One region of the Tatumella citrea genome, then DNA from elsewhere that is predicted to be linked to it. Evidence: predicted binding sites of a transcription regulator. Region 1 holds the regulator's gene; the other holds the start of a gene.
The links. Region 1 encodes PurR, which represses purine synthesis genes. Its sites were predicted from a motif close to CANGCAAACGTTTGCNTG; they were not measured.

Region 2: the regulator PurR is predicted to act here: its motif matches at 3,920-3,937, upstream of purL (phosphoribosylformylglycinamidine synthase).

What each region holds. Positions count from the first base shown of each region.
Region 1 covers NZ_CP015579.1:1,835,665-1,843,394, forward strand. Annotated here, with positions in the region: gene punC (purine nucleoside transporter PunC) at 1-848, opposite strand, end outside; gene punR (DNA-binding transcriptional activator PunR) at 953-1,855, shown strand; gene purR (HTH-type transcriptional repressor PurR) at 1,865-2,890, opposite strand; gene cydH (cytochrome bd-I oxidase subunit CydH) at 3,166-3,255, shown strand; gene A7K98_RS08775 (C40 family peptidase) at 3,531-4,331, opposite strand; gene A7K98_RS08780 (Grx4 family monothiol glutaredoxin) at 4,694-5,026, shown strand; gene rnt (ribonuclease T) at 5,076-5,759, opposite strand; gene gloA (lactoylglutathione lyase) at 5,877-6,284, opposite strand; gene nemA (alkene reductase) at 6,381-7,487, opposite strand.
Region 2 covers NZ_CP015579.1:3,152,473-3,160,202, forward strand. Annotated here, with positions in the region: gene purL (phosphoribosylformylglycinamidine synthase) at 1-3,830, opposite strand, end outside; gene mltF (membrane-bound lytic murein transglycosylase MltF) at 4,102-5,538, shown strand; gene tadA (tRNA adenosine(34) deaminase TadA) at 5,540-6,037, opposite strand; gene A7K98_RS15100 (Csu type fimbrial protein) at 6,541-7,104, shown strand; gene A7K98_RS15105 (Csu type fimbrial protein) at 7,107-7,631, shown strand; gene A7K98_RS15110 (fimbrial biogenesis chaperone) at 7,645-7,730, shown strand, end outside.

The sequences.
Region 1 (7,730 bases):
CTCAACGTATAAAGCACTAATAACCAGGGCAGCAGTTGACGACCACTAAATTTGTTCAGCAGAGCACGACAGCCAAAGCCGCCAGCAAGGAACGTCAAAGTTTGCGGAATATAGCTCAGTCCGATATCTCCGGCAGAAAGCCCCAGGCCGGAAAGAATAAAGGGAGAACCGGTCAGCCAGGCAAAGAAACTTGCGGAACAGGCAGAATAGATCAGTACATTACCGCTGTACTGGCGCTCAGACAGTAACTGCAAAAATCCCGGGGGAACGGTGCTCGCTGACAGGGGAACTTGTGGTGGTCTGGCCGGTAAACCCAGGGTAGCCACAATTAATCCGCAGGTGAGTGCAGCAAGTACCAAAAATATTGAATGCCAGTGGAAATGAGCCAGCAACCATGAACCCAGCAACGGAGCTAGCGCCGGAGACAGAGCAACCATTGGCATAATCGTGGCGAAAATCTTCTGGCTACGCGAAGCCGGATAGTAATCCAGCACCAGAGACTGCCAGCTGACTGCGGCGGCACAGACTCCGGCGGCCTGAATAAATCTCAGAGCCAGCAGTGCGTGTGGCGTGGTTACCCACAACATCGCCAGACAGCTGATGGCAAATATCGCCAGACCACTGACCAGCACTGGTTTTCTGCCAATCTTATCCGACAACGGTCCCCAGAACAGTTGTGCGCAGGCAAAGCCAGCCAGGAACAGGCTAAGACTGGCGCTGATGACTCCTGCGTCAGTATTCAGATCCTGTTTCATCGCTTCAAAAGCGGGCAGATACATGTCTGTAGCCAGGAATCCCAGCATACTCAGTAGTGACAGATAAACTAAAAAAATGACCGGATGACGCATTGCTCCTCCCTGTGAAAATGTGCGCAAAGAGTTTAAAAGGGTGCACCGGGAGTTGTGAACCGTTAATATTTGCAATCAACTGTGAAAAAAATTGAAAGGTCGCTATGTGGTCAGAATATGCACTGGAAGTCGTGGATGCAGTGGCAAGAAATGGCAGCTTTAGTGCAGCAGCCAGGGAGTTGCACCGGGTGCCATCTGCGATCAGTTATACCGTCCGACAACAGGAGGAGTGGCTGGCAGTTGAGTTATTCGAACGACAACACCGCGATGTGATACTGACGGCCGCAGGTGAACATTTTGTTCGTGAAGGTCGGGGGATTATCAAAAAAATGCAGGAAACCCGACGTCAGTGCCAACAACTGGCAAATGGCTGGCGCGGTGAACTGAGTATTGCGGTGGACTGTATTGTAAAACGTTCCAGGATGCAGCAACTGACCATCGATTTTTATCGCCACTTTCCCGATGTAGAGCTGCATATTCGCGAAGAGGTGTTTAACGGTGTCTGGGACGCACTGGCCGCAGGACGCGTTGATATGGCGATTGGTGCGACCCAGGCAATCCCGGTCGCCGGACGTTTCGCTTTCCAGGATATGGGGCGTCTGAACTGGCGGTGTATTGTCAGTGCTGATCATCCACTGGCAGCTGAAACCCATCCGGGAGAGGAGCAGCTTCGGGCATGGCCATCACTGGTGCTGGAAGATACCTCCAGGGAACTGCCACGAAGGATGACCTGGACACTGGATAATCAACGGCGAATGACTGTGCCGGACTGGCAAACCGGTCTGGATTGCGTTCGGGCAGGATTATGCGTGGCAATGGTGCCAGGGCATCTGGCACGGCCGTTACTAGAGAGCGAAAAAGTAAAAGAACTAAAACTGCCGGCGCCGTTTCCGGAAAGTCCCTGCTGTGTAAGCTGGGCAGAACAGCGTATTTCTCCGGCATTGCGATGGTTACTTGATTACCTGGGGGACACTGCCACCCTGAACCATGAATGGCTCAGGGAGTGAACCGGGGACTTACCGGCGATAGTCACGGAACGGACCGTCGCCGACCGAACGACGTTCAATCAGGGTCGGATGGATTTCAAGGGTTTGCGGATCTTCACGTTTATTCACTATACGATCCAGTAACATCTCCAGCGCTTTTTCGCCTAACTCACTCTTTGGCTGGTGAACTGTAGTCAGTGCCGGGGTGAAATAACGCGAGTTGCGCACGTTATCATAACCAATAATAGAAATATCCTGGGGAACGCGCAGTCCCTGTTCATCGGCGGCGCAAATGGCTCCCATGGCCATAATATCCCCGCCACAAAAAACGGCTGTCGGGAGTTGCGGTTGCGCAAGTATTTTCTGCATCGCCTGATAACCGGACTCTGGTTCGAAATTCCCCTGAACAGTCCACTCCTCACGATGTGAGATTCCAGCCTCTTCCAGAGCTTTCAGAAAGCCTGCCAACCGGCCACCACCGGTGTTTCTTTCCATTTGTCCCGGAATACAACCAATATCACGATGACCGCGCTCAATCAGGTAGCGACCGGCCATATATCCACCATGAAAAGCGTTATCCAGCACGGTGTCGGTAAAGTCACCCTGTGAAACTCCCCAGTCCAGCACGACCATCGGGATATTGCGGTTTTCTTCCAGCATATCCAGCAACTCCTGCGGATATTCGGCACACATCACCAGTAATCCATCAACACGTTTGCGCGCCATCATGGCTAAATATGCGCGTTGCTTTTGCAAATCGTTATGAGCATTACCCAGAATCAGTGTGTAGCCATGGTCAAAACATTTTTTTTCGATAGCTTCAATGATTTCAGCAAAGTAAGGCGCTTCGAGTGTTGTCGAGAGTAAGCCCAGCGTCTTGGTGTTATTGACCTTAAGGCTTCTGGCGACTGCACTGGGGGAGTAGTGCAACTCGTTTATTGCTTCCCAGACCGCTTTCCGTGTGTTTTCCGCAACAAAACGGGTCTGATTAATGACATGGGACACGGTGGTGGTTGAAACACCGGCGCGTTTTGCCACGTCTTTAATAGTTGCCATTCAGTGAGTACTCCTGGTTTAAAAAAATAAGATATTGATTTTTTATAGGTTAATCGTTTGCGTCAGCTCAGCGTTTCACTGTCTCGTCATTAAAATGAACCCGAAGGCCAGAGGAGAGTCCTGCGAAGAAAGCCGGATATAAAACCAGCAGCTGAGGAGGTTGCGCAACAAAGACCGGCAATTCTAACAAGGCTGCTGCAATAAAACGAGATTTTTGCGCAGCAGTATGGGAATATAACTATTACCCCACAATTAGTGTGCCTAAAGGAGTTCTGATGGATACCGATCTTAAGCTTGCACTGACCACTACAGTTGTAGCGTTGCTGATGATTATGGCCTTCAGTTTTACCGCCATCCTGCATTAATGTTAGCCTGCTGGCCCGACTGACCGCGCCCGGTCAGCCATATGCTGTTATCAAAACCGGTACCGGATACTTCCCGCGCCGGTTTTTGCTTTTAAGCTACAAAAAATGCAATTAACGGATACGTGTGAGGACCAGGAGAGATTTACGATTTTTTGGGTAAGCCAGCAGAATAAGGGCAGTGGCATGACAGATATCTGTCAGCATAAAAAAACTGCACCTTAGTTCGCAGGATAACCAGCGTTTGGGGTGCAGTCTGTACCGAGCAGGATGACTAATTAACGGACGGTACTCGGGGTTACCATGCGGCGCGCGCCAATGTAGTGACGTTGCCAGTATTCATTGCTCAGAGCCGTAATCTGGATGTCTTTACCGGTACGTGGTGACTGAATAAATTTGCCATCACCCAGATAAACGCCTACATGGTCTGCAGCGCCATGGCGGTGGATACGGAAGAATACCAGATCACCTTTTTCCAGCTCATCACGTTTTACCGGTGCAGCATCACGCAGATGGTACATTTCGTTGGCGGTACGGGGTATTTTGAAATTTACCAGGTCTTTGTAGGCATAATAAACCAGACCACTGCAGTCAAATCCGGATTTTGGAGAAGTTCCTCCCCACTGATAAGGCTTCCCTAACTGATCCATCAGTTTCACCATCGCTGTTGCACGCGCTTTCTGATAACGCAGACGGTGCTGTTTGCTCATCCGGATAGCGGCCAGTGTGGCAGAAGGGTGGCGTGTCGTCTTTTTAGCTGCGGGGCGATGACGACCATATTTTTTAGTTTCCGGCGTGTGATTCTTTGCCAGATGACGGGATTCTTTAGCCGTACGACTGTTTTTAACTTTACGCTGACTGGTGAAGTGTTTAACCCGGTGAATCAGGGGCTGGCGGGCTTTATGTCGGGTACTGGTCGTCTTAATAGGCCTTCGTTTACGGCGGGCATCTTCTTCAGTCACTGCTTTACGGGTGGTTTTATGAAAAGTGGCATTAACCGCAGTTCGAGGCGAAGCCTCTGCGACATTGAAAAAAAGCTGTGCTAAAGCCAAAATAAAAAGCGTGATCAGTAGACGCATAGTTGTCAGGTTACAGGTTAAATGTCCTGAAAAAATACGGACAAAATAAAAAAATAACATCTGACCTTTCAGTCAGCCCCAAAATCATTCTAATCCAGAAATTTATGAAATGTTAAGGTCTTTTTTCCGGAATCTGTTACGAGAAGTTTTTTGACGTAAAATTGAGCGTAAACAGTTAATTAAGTCACATTTTACTGATGAAGTTTCAGGCGACTGTTTTTTTCATCCCGCAGTTGTTACTGGTTTAACGCTAAATGCCATATAACTGAACTTTTATGTAGCAGATGAAAAATGTCGTTTTCACTGGCGGGTTGATATCGCTACAATAACAAAACATGTCGTTTTGTCCCGAAGGAAGTACTATGAGCACTCTCGAAAAAATTCAGACTCAGATTTCTGAAAACCCTATTCTGCTGTACATGAAAGGTTCTCCTAAATTACCAAGCTGTGGTTTCTCAGCTCAGGCAGTTCAGGCGCTTTCTGCCTGCGGGCAACGTTTTGCCTATGTGGATATTCTGCAGAATCCGGACATTCGTGCCGAATTACCAAAATATGCAAACTGGCCAACCTTCCCACAACTTTGGGTTGACGGGGAGCTGGTAGGTGGTTGCGATATCATTATTGAAATGTATCAGCGCGGCGAATTGCAGCAGCTGATTAAAGAAACTGCAGAGAAATTCCCTGCGGCAGAATAACTGTCACGGATGGTGATTCTGATGCCCGCGTAATTACGCGGGCATTTTTTTATGCGTGTTCCTCAGAACCGGCAGATTCCCCGGCTTCGTCATCTGCGCCGACAGGCAGCGGCCAGCCTCCCAGTCTTTTCCAGCGGTTAACCAGCTCACAGAACAGGGTTGCCGTCTGTTGGGTATCATACAGTGCGGAATGGGCCTGGTGGCTATCGAAGGTCATGCCTGCCGCTTTACAGGCTTTCGCAAGCACCGTCTGACCCAAAACCAGCCCGCTGAGCGCGGCGGTATCGAAAGTCGCAAACGGATGGAAAGGGTTGCGTTTCAGGAGGCTGCGCTGAGCTGCTGCCATGACAAAACTTTGGTCAAAATGGGCATTGTGCGCCACGATAACCGCTCTGGCACAGTCACTGCCTTTCATGCCTTTGCGTACCATCTTGAAAATAGCGTGCAGAGCATCGTGTTCACTGACCGCATTCCGCTCAGGATCATTGGGATCGATACCGGTAAAAGCCAGTGCTTCCGGGTGCAACAGGGCTCCTTCAAACGGCGTAACATTGAAATGCAGGGTCTGGTCAGGCTGCAGCCAGCCATCCTCATCCATTTTCAGGGTTATTGCAGCAATTTCCAGTAACGCATCAGTGCCGGCATTAAAACCTGCGGTTTCGACATCAATCACGACAGGGTAAAAGCCCCGGAAACGTTGATTCAGTGCATTGAGCGAAGAAGTTTCGGACATCAGTATCTCATTGGACAAAAAGAGCAGTCGGTAGTGTGACTAAAACTACCGTGAAACAATAGCGGAAAATATCACTCCCGCAGGAAAAGTCTGCCTGTTGCAGGCAGACATCGCCTGTCAGTTACCGAGTCCCTGACCTGCATGTTTTTTTTCGATTAATTCAATTTTATAGCCATCCGGGTCTTCAACAAAGGCAATCACTGTGGTGCCGCCTTTAACCGGACCGGCTTCACGGGATACCTTACCACCGTCCTGGCGAATACGTTCACAGGCTTCCGCTGCATTATCCACTTCAATGGCGATATGCCCGTAAGCATTTCCCAGGTCATAGCTATCGACGCCCCAGTTATAGGTCAGTTCAAGCACTGCACCTTCGCTTTCTTCTGTGTAACCGACAAAGGCTAAAGTGTATTTGTATTCAGTGTTTTCACTTTGACGTAACAGGCGCATGCCGAAAATACGGGTATAGAAATCAACAGAGCGTTGCAGAGAGCCAACACGCAGCATGGTATGAAGTAGACGCATATCATCCTCTATAATTCAGGTCAGCCATCAATAAAACACCAATGGCCGGAAAGTTAACCGGCCATTAGTGTAACAGGGAAATTGATGTGGGTGTGCTTAGTTATCGTTCAGGAAAGGGTAATCGGTGTATCCCTGAGCAGCACCACCGTAAAATGTCTCCGGATGCTGCGGGTTAAGCGGGGCATTCGTCTGCAAACGTTCTACCAAATCCGGATTAGCAATATAATCACGGCCGAACGCTACGGCATCAATCAACCGGCGTTTAATTAAATCTTCGGCTTTCTCCCTGGTGTAGGCTCCGGCACCGATAATGACTCCCGGGAATACTGCGCGAACTTTACGGCGGAATTCATCACTGTACGGAGCACCACCGGCCCAGTCTGGTTCAGACAAATGCAGGTAAGCAATGTTACGTTTCGCCAGTTCACTGATAAGCCACAGTGCTTCTGATTCTTCATCAGGGCCATTGCCCAGAGCCTGAAATTCACCTACCGGCGACAGTCGGATAGCGATCCGGTTTTGCGCCCAGGCCTCTCCCATAGCATCGACAATTTCCAGAACCAGCCGGGCACGATTTTCCAGACTGCCACCGTACTCGTCGGTACGTTTATTTGACTGTGCAGACAGAAACTGATGAATCAGATAGCCATGAGCACCATGAATTTCCGCTAAGTCCAGACCTGCTTCTGCAGCATTAACTGCAGCCTGGCGATAATCTGCAACGACCTGGCGGATATCGCTAAGACTCATTTCACGGGGCAGTGAGGTATCTTCACGGTAGACTTTACCTTCAGCATTTTTCAGTGAAGTACGGGTCCCGGAGGCTAATGCAGAAGGTGCCAGCGGCGCCAGTTCTCCCGGCTGCAGGGAGGTATGGGAAATACGTCCGGTATGCCACAGTTGTACGGCAATATGGCCACCGGCAGCGTGGACTTCAGAGGTTATCGCTTTCCAGCCGGCAATTTGTTCCGGAGTATGCAGTCCCGGGGCTCCGGCATAGCCTTTTGCCTGAAATGAGACCTGAGTGGCTTCAGAGATAATCAAACCGGCACTGGCACGCTGGCGATAATAGGTTGCCATTAGTTCAGTAGGGATATCTCCCGGCTCAATACTGCGCAGACGGGTCAGGGGAGCCATAAAAATGCGGTTTGGAACAGTAATGGCACCGACGGTTAACGGAGTAAAAAGCGTGCTGTCAGTCATAATATTCTCCTGGAAAAAGGTGACCGGGATAACCCGGACGAAAAGTGTCATGTCAGGGTTTTTACCTGACCATAGCGGAAGTTAAACCCGGAATGTAACGAAACACTCATGCAATGCAGAGTAATGACCTGTCCTGCGGATGACAATGCAACAACGGCATCAACGCACAAACGGGTAACCGGATTCCGCCCGGCAGACTGAGGGATTGCCAGTTACAGAGTGAGAGGCTAAAGTTTATTCAAT
Region 2 (7,730 bases), 1.3 Mb from region 1:
TCAGCCGGATGCCAGGAGTTACTGACGGTACGGAACACGCGCTCCGGATGAGGCATCATAATAGTGACGCGACCCGAAGTGTTGGTTACAGCAGTAATACCTTTCGGAGAACCATTCGGGTTCGCCGGGTAATTCTCGGTAACATTACCGTAGTTATCTACAAAACGCAGGGCAACCAGTTGCTGCGATTCCAGGGCATTCAGCTGTTGCTGATCCCGTAGTTCAGCAAAACCTTCCCCGTGAGATACCACGATAGGCATCCGTGACCCGGCCATACCTGATAACAACAACGACGGGCTTTCTGTGACTTCAACCAGACTGAAACGACCTTCGAAGCGCTCTGACTGGTTACGCACAAAGCGTGGCCACAGTTCACTTCCAGGGATCAGTTCACGAAGATTGGACATCATCTGACAACCGTTACACACCCCGAGCGCCAGTGTCTGATCACGATGGAAGAACTGTTCAAAGGTTTCACGAACCCGTGGATTAAACAGGATCGATTTTGCCCAGCCTTCTCCGGCACCCAGCACATCGCCGTAGGAGAATCCGCCGCACGCAGCCAGAACCTGGAAGTCATCCAGTTGCTGACGTCCGGCCAGCAAATCACTCATATGCACGTCGACCGCATCAAAACCTGCACGGTGGAACGCTGCCGCCATCTCAACATGTGAGTTAACGCCTTGTTCACGTAACACCGCCAGTTTAGGGCGTGCTCCGGTAGCAATCATCGGTGCGGCAATATCTTCCGACGGATCAAAACTTAATGAAACGTTCAGTCCCGGATCGTTATTATCCTGCTTAGCCTGATGTTCCTGGTCAGCACACTCAGGGTTATCGCGCAGGCGCTGCATCTGCCAGGTTGTTTCCGCCCACCAGTTACGCAGAGTTGAACGTTTTTCCTGGTACACTACCTGCTCAGAAGAACGTACGATAAAATCATCGCCCTGCTGCGCAGAACCCAGGACATGCAGGCAATCGCTTAATCCGTGTTGAGCGAACACTGCGCTGACTGCGGAATGTTCCGCCGCCGTAATCTGGATAACTGCACCCAGCTCTTCGGTAAACAGAGCAGCCAGTACATCCTGACCCAGCGTTGCGATATCAACATCAATTCCGCAATGCCCGGTAAAGGCCATTTCTGCCAGAGTGACCAGCAAACCACCGTCAGAACGGTCATGGTAAGCCAGTAATTTTTGTTCGGAAACCAGCTGCTGGATGGCATTAAAGAAACCTGCCAGTTGCTGTGCACTACGCACATCCGCAGGCTTATCACCCAGTTGGCTGTAAACCTGGGCCAGCGCAGTCGCCCCCAGAGTATTTGCACCAGCACCCAGATCGACCAGCAACAGCAGATTATCAGTCTGAGTCTGCAGCTGTGGTGTCACGGTACGGCGGACATCTTCAACACGGGCAAAAGCAGTAATAACCAGCGACAGTGGCGAGGTCATTTCCCGCGGCTGATCATTATGCTGCCAGCGGGTTTTCATCGACATCGAGTCTTTACCCACCGGAATGGTCAGACCCAGCGCAGGGCATAACTCTTCACCGACAGCTTTCACTGCGGCATACAAGCCGGCATCTTCACCCGGGTGTCCGGCTGCAGACATCCAGTTAGCAGACAGTTTTACCCGGGTAAGCTCACCGATGTCGGTCGCTGCCAGGTTAGTCAGTGATTCACCTACCGCCAGTCGTGCCGAAGCTGCGAAGTCCAGCAGAGCTACCGGAGCACGCTCACCTAACGCAAACGCCTCGCCATGGTAGCTGTCCAGGCTGGCTGTCGTGACCGCACAGTTAGCTACCGGCACCTGCCATGGACCCACCATCTGATCACGGGCAACCATACCGGTAACAGAACGGTCACCAATGGTGATCAGGAAAGTTTTCTCAGCCACACCTGGCAGGTGCATAACACGTTTAACAGCGTCAGCCACCGAAATATTTTCCCGTGCCAGAGCTGTTCCTTCTGCTTTCAAAGTGGTCACATCACGGGTCATTTTCGGTGTTTTACCGAGCAGAACATCCAGCGGCATATCAATCGGCTGGTTAGCAAAATGCTCATCACTCAGAGTCAGATGCTGTTCTTCTGTGGCTTCGCCGATCACTGCATAAGGAGCCCGCTCACGCTGACAGAGCTGTTCGAACAACGCCAGTTTCTCCGGCGCAACCGCCAGTACATAACGTTCCTGCGATTCGTTACACCAAACTTCCAGCGGGCTCATGCCTGGTTCATCACTCAGGATGTCACGCAGGTTGAAACGGCCGCCACGGCCACCATCGCTTACCAGTTCCGGCATCGCATTCGATAATCCACCGGCACCCACATCATGAATAAACAGAATCGGGTTCTGTTCACCTAACTGCCAGCAGCGATCGATCACTTCCTGACAGCGACGTTCCATTTCAGGGTTATCACGCTGAACTGAAGCAAAATCCAGGTCTGCGTCAGACTGACCCGAAGCCATAGAAGACGCGGCACCACCACCCAGACCGATATTCATTGCAGGACCACCCAGCACAATCAGTTTTGCGCCAATGGTAATCTCACCTTTCTGCACATGATCGGCACGGATATTACCAATCCCGCCGGCCAGCATAATCGGCTTATGGTAGCCACGCAGTTCTTCACCGTTGTGACTGGTAACCTGTGCTTCATAAGTACGGAAGTAACCGTTCAGTGCCGGACGTCCGAATTCATTGTTAAAAGCGGCTCCGCCCAACGGGCCTTCGGTCATAATGTCCAGTGCAGTAACAATTCGTTCCGGCTTACCGAAATCCTGCTCCCACGGCTGTTCAAAACCAGGAATCTTCAGGTTAGACACGGAGAAACCGGTCAGGCCTGCTTTCGGCTTAGCTCCACGCCCGGTCGCCCCTTCATCACGAATTTCGCCACCGGAACCGGTCGCAGCGCCCGGCCACGGAGAAATAGCCGTTGGATGGTTATGAGTCTCCACTTTCATCAGGATATGAGCATCTTCCTGATGGAAATCATAGATACCCTGTTTATCATCGGCATAAAAACGCCCTACTTTCGAACCTTCCATCACTGCAGCATTATCTTTATAAGCCGACAGTACATGCTCCGGATTTTTTTCGAAGGTGTTTTTAATCATCTTAAACAGCGACTTTGGCTGTTTAACACCGTCAATCACCCAGTCAGCATTAAAAATCTTGTGGCGACAGTGCTCAGAGTTCGCCTGAGCAAACATATAGAGTTCAATGTCGTTTGGATTACGCCCCAGCTCAGTAAATGCTGCCAGCAGATAATCAATTTCATCTTCGGCCAGAGCCAGCCCCAGCGAAAGGTTGGCTTCCTGCAGAGCTGAACGGCCACGGCCCAACACATCTACTGCTTTAACCGGCTGTGGCTCATGATGAGCAAAGAGTTGTTCCGCCTGGGACAGAGAGCTGAATACGGTTTCCATCATCCGGTCATGTAACAGTGCAGCCAGTTGGCTCCACTGAGCTTCAGACAGTGTGTCAGCCTGAATATAGAACGCCAGACCTCTCTCCAGCCGCAATACTTTTGATAACTCACAGTTATGAGCGATATCAGTTGCTTTAGAAGACCACGGAGAAATGGTACCCGGACGCGGGGTTACCAGTAATAAACGTCCGACAGGTTCATGCTCTGCCAGCGAGGGACCGTATTTAAGAAGACGTTGAAGACGATTCTGTTCGTCCTGAGTCAGCGCTGAGCTGACATCAGCAAAATGCACATATTCGGCATAAATCTCACTCACCGGCAGATGAGCGTCGTGAAAGCTGGTCAACAGTTTGTTAATACGAAATGCCGACAGAGCGGGCGAACCACGCAAAATTTCCATCATTAAAGATCTCTCGTCTTCGAAACGCCGGGCGACGCTTCATTGGGCGCAACAGGGGAAAACGGGGCATATTATAAAGAATAAGCCCCCGTTACGAAACCGTTTGCGCGGATTTTATCTGTATAAATCGCCGATTAAAAAACACACATTTCTTGCTATAAAAGTTGCTCTTTGCCTTTTTGTTGCTCAGAATGCACTTCGCGTCGGGGTACTATTCCTGTTTTTTATATCCTGCCAAAAGGCTGAACCCGGCGCTGATTAACGAGATAACTACTTGAAACATTTAAAGTTTAATTATCTTTTGATCGGTCTTGTCACTCTATTACTGGCAATGGCTTTATGGCCTGCGATTCCCTGGCATTCAGGTTCACAAGACACTCTGTCGCAGATTAAATCGCGCGGAGTTTTGCGTGTCAGCACCATAAATTCGTCACTGACCTGGCAAAAGATAAATAAAAATCCCACGGGGATGGATTACGAACTGGCAAAACGCTTTGCAGACTATCTGGGCGTAAAGCTGGAGGTTACCGTTCGCCCGAATATTGAAAGCCTGTTTGATGACCTGAAGCATCACAGAGCGGATCTGCTGGCGGCGGGCCTGACCTGGGACACTACACGCCAGGCAGAATACCGCAGTGGTCCGGCGTACTACTCCACGACACAGCAACTGGTTTACCGTGTGGATAAGCCACGCCCAAAAAACCTCGGTGATTTACATGGCACATTGGCAGTCCCGTCGGAATCCTCATTTGTTCCGACACTGGAAGCGGCCAGACAAGGGAAATTTCCACAATTAAGCTGGGAAATTGAGAAAAAACTCAGCCCGCAAGAGATGCTGGAGCAGGTTGCCGCAGGAAAGCTGAATTATACCATTGGTGATTCTGTCACCATCGGTATGATGCAACGTATCCACCCTCAGCTGGCAGTCGCTTTTGATGTGACTAATGAAGCGCCGGTAAACTGGTATATGGCTAAATCATCTGATGACAGCCTGAATGCGGCGCTGCTCGACTTTTATAACAATATTAATGAAGAAGGCACTCTGGCCAGGCTGGATGAGAAATATTTAGGGCATACCGGCAGCTTTGATTATGTTGATACCCGTACCTTTTTACGCGCAATTGACAGTACCCTGCCTTCCCTGCAACCGTTGTTCAAGAAATACGCCAGCCAGATAGACTGGCGATTACTGGCAGCGATTGCCTATCAGGAATCTCATTGGGACCCGCAAGCCACCTCACCAACAGGTGTCAGAGGCATGATGATGCTGACTCGTAACACGGCGGATAGCCTTGAAGTCAGCGATCGGCTTGACGCGGCCGAGAGTATTCGTGGAGGCAGCCAGTATTTACAGAAACTGATGGATAAAATGCCGGAAACCATTCCTGCAGAAGAACGCATCTGGTTTGCCCTGACAGCATATAATATTGGCTATGCACATATGATGGATGCCAGAAAACTGACAATGAAGCAGGGAGGCAATCCGGACAGCTGGACAGATGTAAAAACCCGACTGCCGCTACTGGAACAGAAGCGCTACTATAGCCAGACAACTTATGGTTACGCGCGCGGCGGTGAAGCCTATAATTACGTCGAAAATATCAGGAAATACAACATCAGCCTGGTAGGTTATTTGCAGGAAATGCAGAAAAAACGGCAACTCTCTGCAGACCCGGCAACCACCAGCGAACCGCAAATTGCCATGAACTGATCTACTGATTTTCCCGCTGCGCTAGTCGCAGCGCTTTTTTTTGTGCCCTGCGTAACCGAAAGAAGTCACTAAGCTGAGCGGCACACTCATCAGCGAGAACCCCGCCAGTCACCACTATTTTATGGTTCATTCCCGGGTGGCCGGGCACATCCAGCAACGAACCCGCTGCACCTGTTTTGGCATCTGCAGCCCCGAATACCAACCGGGCAATCCTGCTATGTACCATTGCTCCCGCACACATAACACAAGGCTCCAGAGTGACATAAAGGGTGGTGTCCAGTAGCCGGTAATTACTTAGCGCCTTCCCCCCCTGGCGCAGTGCCATGATTTCAGCATGCGCGGTAGGATCATGAGATGCAACAGGGTGATTCCAGCCCTCAGCAATAATGTTCCCCTGCCAGACAAGTACCGCCCCGACCGGAACTTCATCATTTTCCTGAGCCCGTTTTGCCAGCATTAATGCATGGCGCATCCAGTACTCGTCATTTTTTTCGGTCACACTATGCCCCTGGTCGTTGTTATCGCGGCGCATTATACCGGGATCACTGATGAATGCGAGAATAGCACCCTCGACAGGCCATCAGCGATAATCACGGAAATACGCCCATAAAAATATAAATAAAACTTATTATAGAAACAAAATTTGATACTTTTCATTAACCCGATCCACGTATTTTATATTGATTTTCTGGCGTAATACCTGGTGGTGTCACTACCCACCCGGAAGACTACCAACATAACCACATGTTTTACATATCAAAAAGAAATGAAAAACTCAAAACAAACTCTTACATGAAACCGGAATAATCCTTTGAGATTAATCTCATCACTATGTTAGTCTCGTGGTTGATTACATAAATATTAAATCAAATTAACCAATAATAATCATGATGGCAGGGAAAACGCCTATATTTTCGGTAACAACCAGTGCGAAACACTCTGTTTCAAGCCAGCTAGTTTTGTCGCTCATCAGACTAAATACACACTGCAAAAGGTTACTTCATGAAAATCAACAAGATGCTGTTATGTGCTTTAGGTTATGCATTGACAACCAGCGTAGTTCCTTCTGTTGCCAGTGCGGCAGAAGGCACTTTATCCGGACAGGTGGGGGTTCAGGTCACGATTAAAGAAGGCTGTGCAGTGACCAATGGTAGTTCGTCTTCCGGAACGAACAGTTGGGGAACGCTGAATTTCGGAACTTACGCTGATCTGACCGCGGCTATCAACGGAACCGTGCTCGGTTCTGACGGAACAAATGCGGTGACCATTACCTGTACTGATGGTCTCACTCCAACCATGACTCTGGATGGCGGGAAGAATGAAGCCAGTAATGTCAGGAATATGGTCAACACCAGCGGCACCACTACTACAGATATTGCCTATCATCTCTATTCTGATGCCAACCATACTACTGAAATTGAACCCGGCGGTTCAGTCTCTCTGACTGCGGATGGTGCCGCGCAAAGCATCCCGATTTACGGACGTATTGTACCGGATGACCAGACGTCAACCTCTCCGGCTTCAGGAACTTACAGCGATACAGTGACAGCCACACTCTCCTGGTGAGTATTAATCGCACCATTGCCTTTATGGTGCTGTTTTTGTCGCTGGTAACCGGGGCCACCGCTGATACAACAACCAGTAGCTTTACCGTATCGTCGGTAATCACCAGTGGTTGTGCTCTGGGGACTGACAGCAATGACACAGTCACTGATTTTGGCGCCATCGATTTTGGATCGATGTCGTCAATTGCCGGTAATGTGGATGTTGCCAGTACTCCGGGCGCAGGTTCGGTAATTGTTACCTGTACCCCCGGGATGTCAGTATCCATTGCTCTGGATTACGGTCTTCACGGTGGCTCAGCCAGCGAACGCTATCTGGAAAACAGCACGACCGAAGCAACGCTGGGATATCAGCTTTACCAGGATGCCGCACACTCCCTTGTCTGGGGAACTGATGCCCTGGCTTACAGTGTCGCCTCTTTCCCGGATACCACCCAGACCTACACCATTTATGGCCGTTTATTTCCGGTCACGGGTTTACCTGCCTCCGGCACATACACCGACACAATTACCGTTACCCTGACTTATTAAGAAATTTACATATATGAAAATTAAATATTATTTATCTGCACTATTAATTCTGCTTTCCGCCACGGCAATCAATGCACAAGCAGCCAGCTCGGTTTTAGT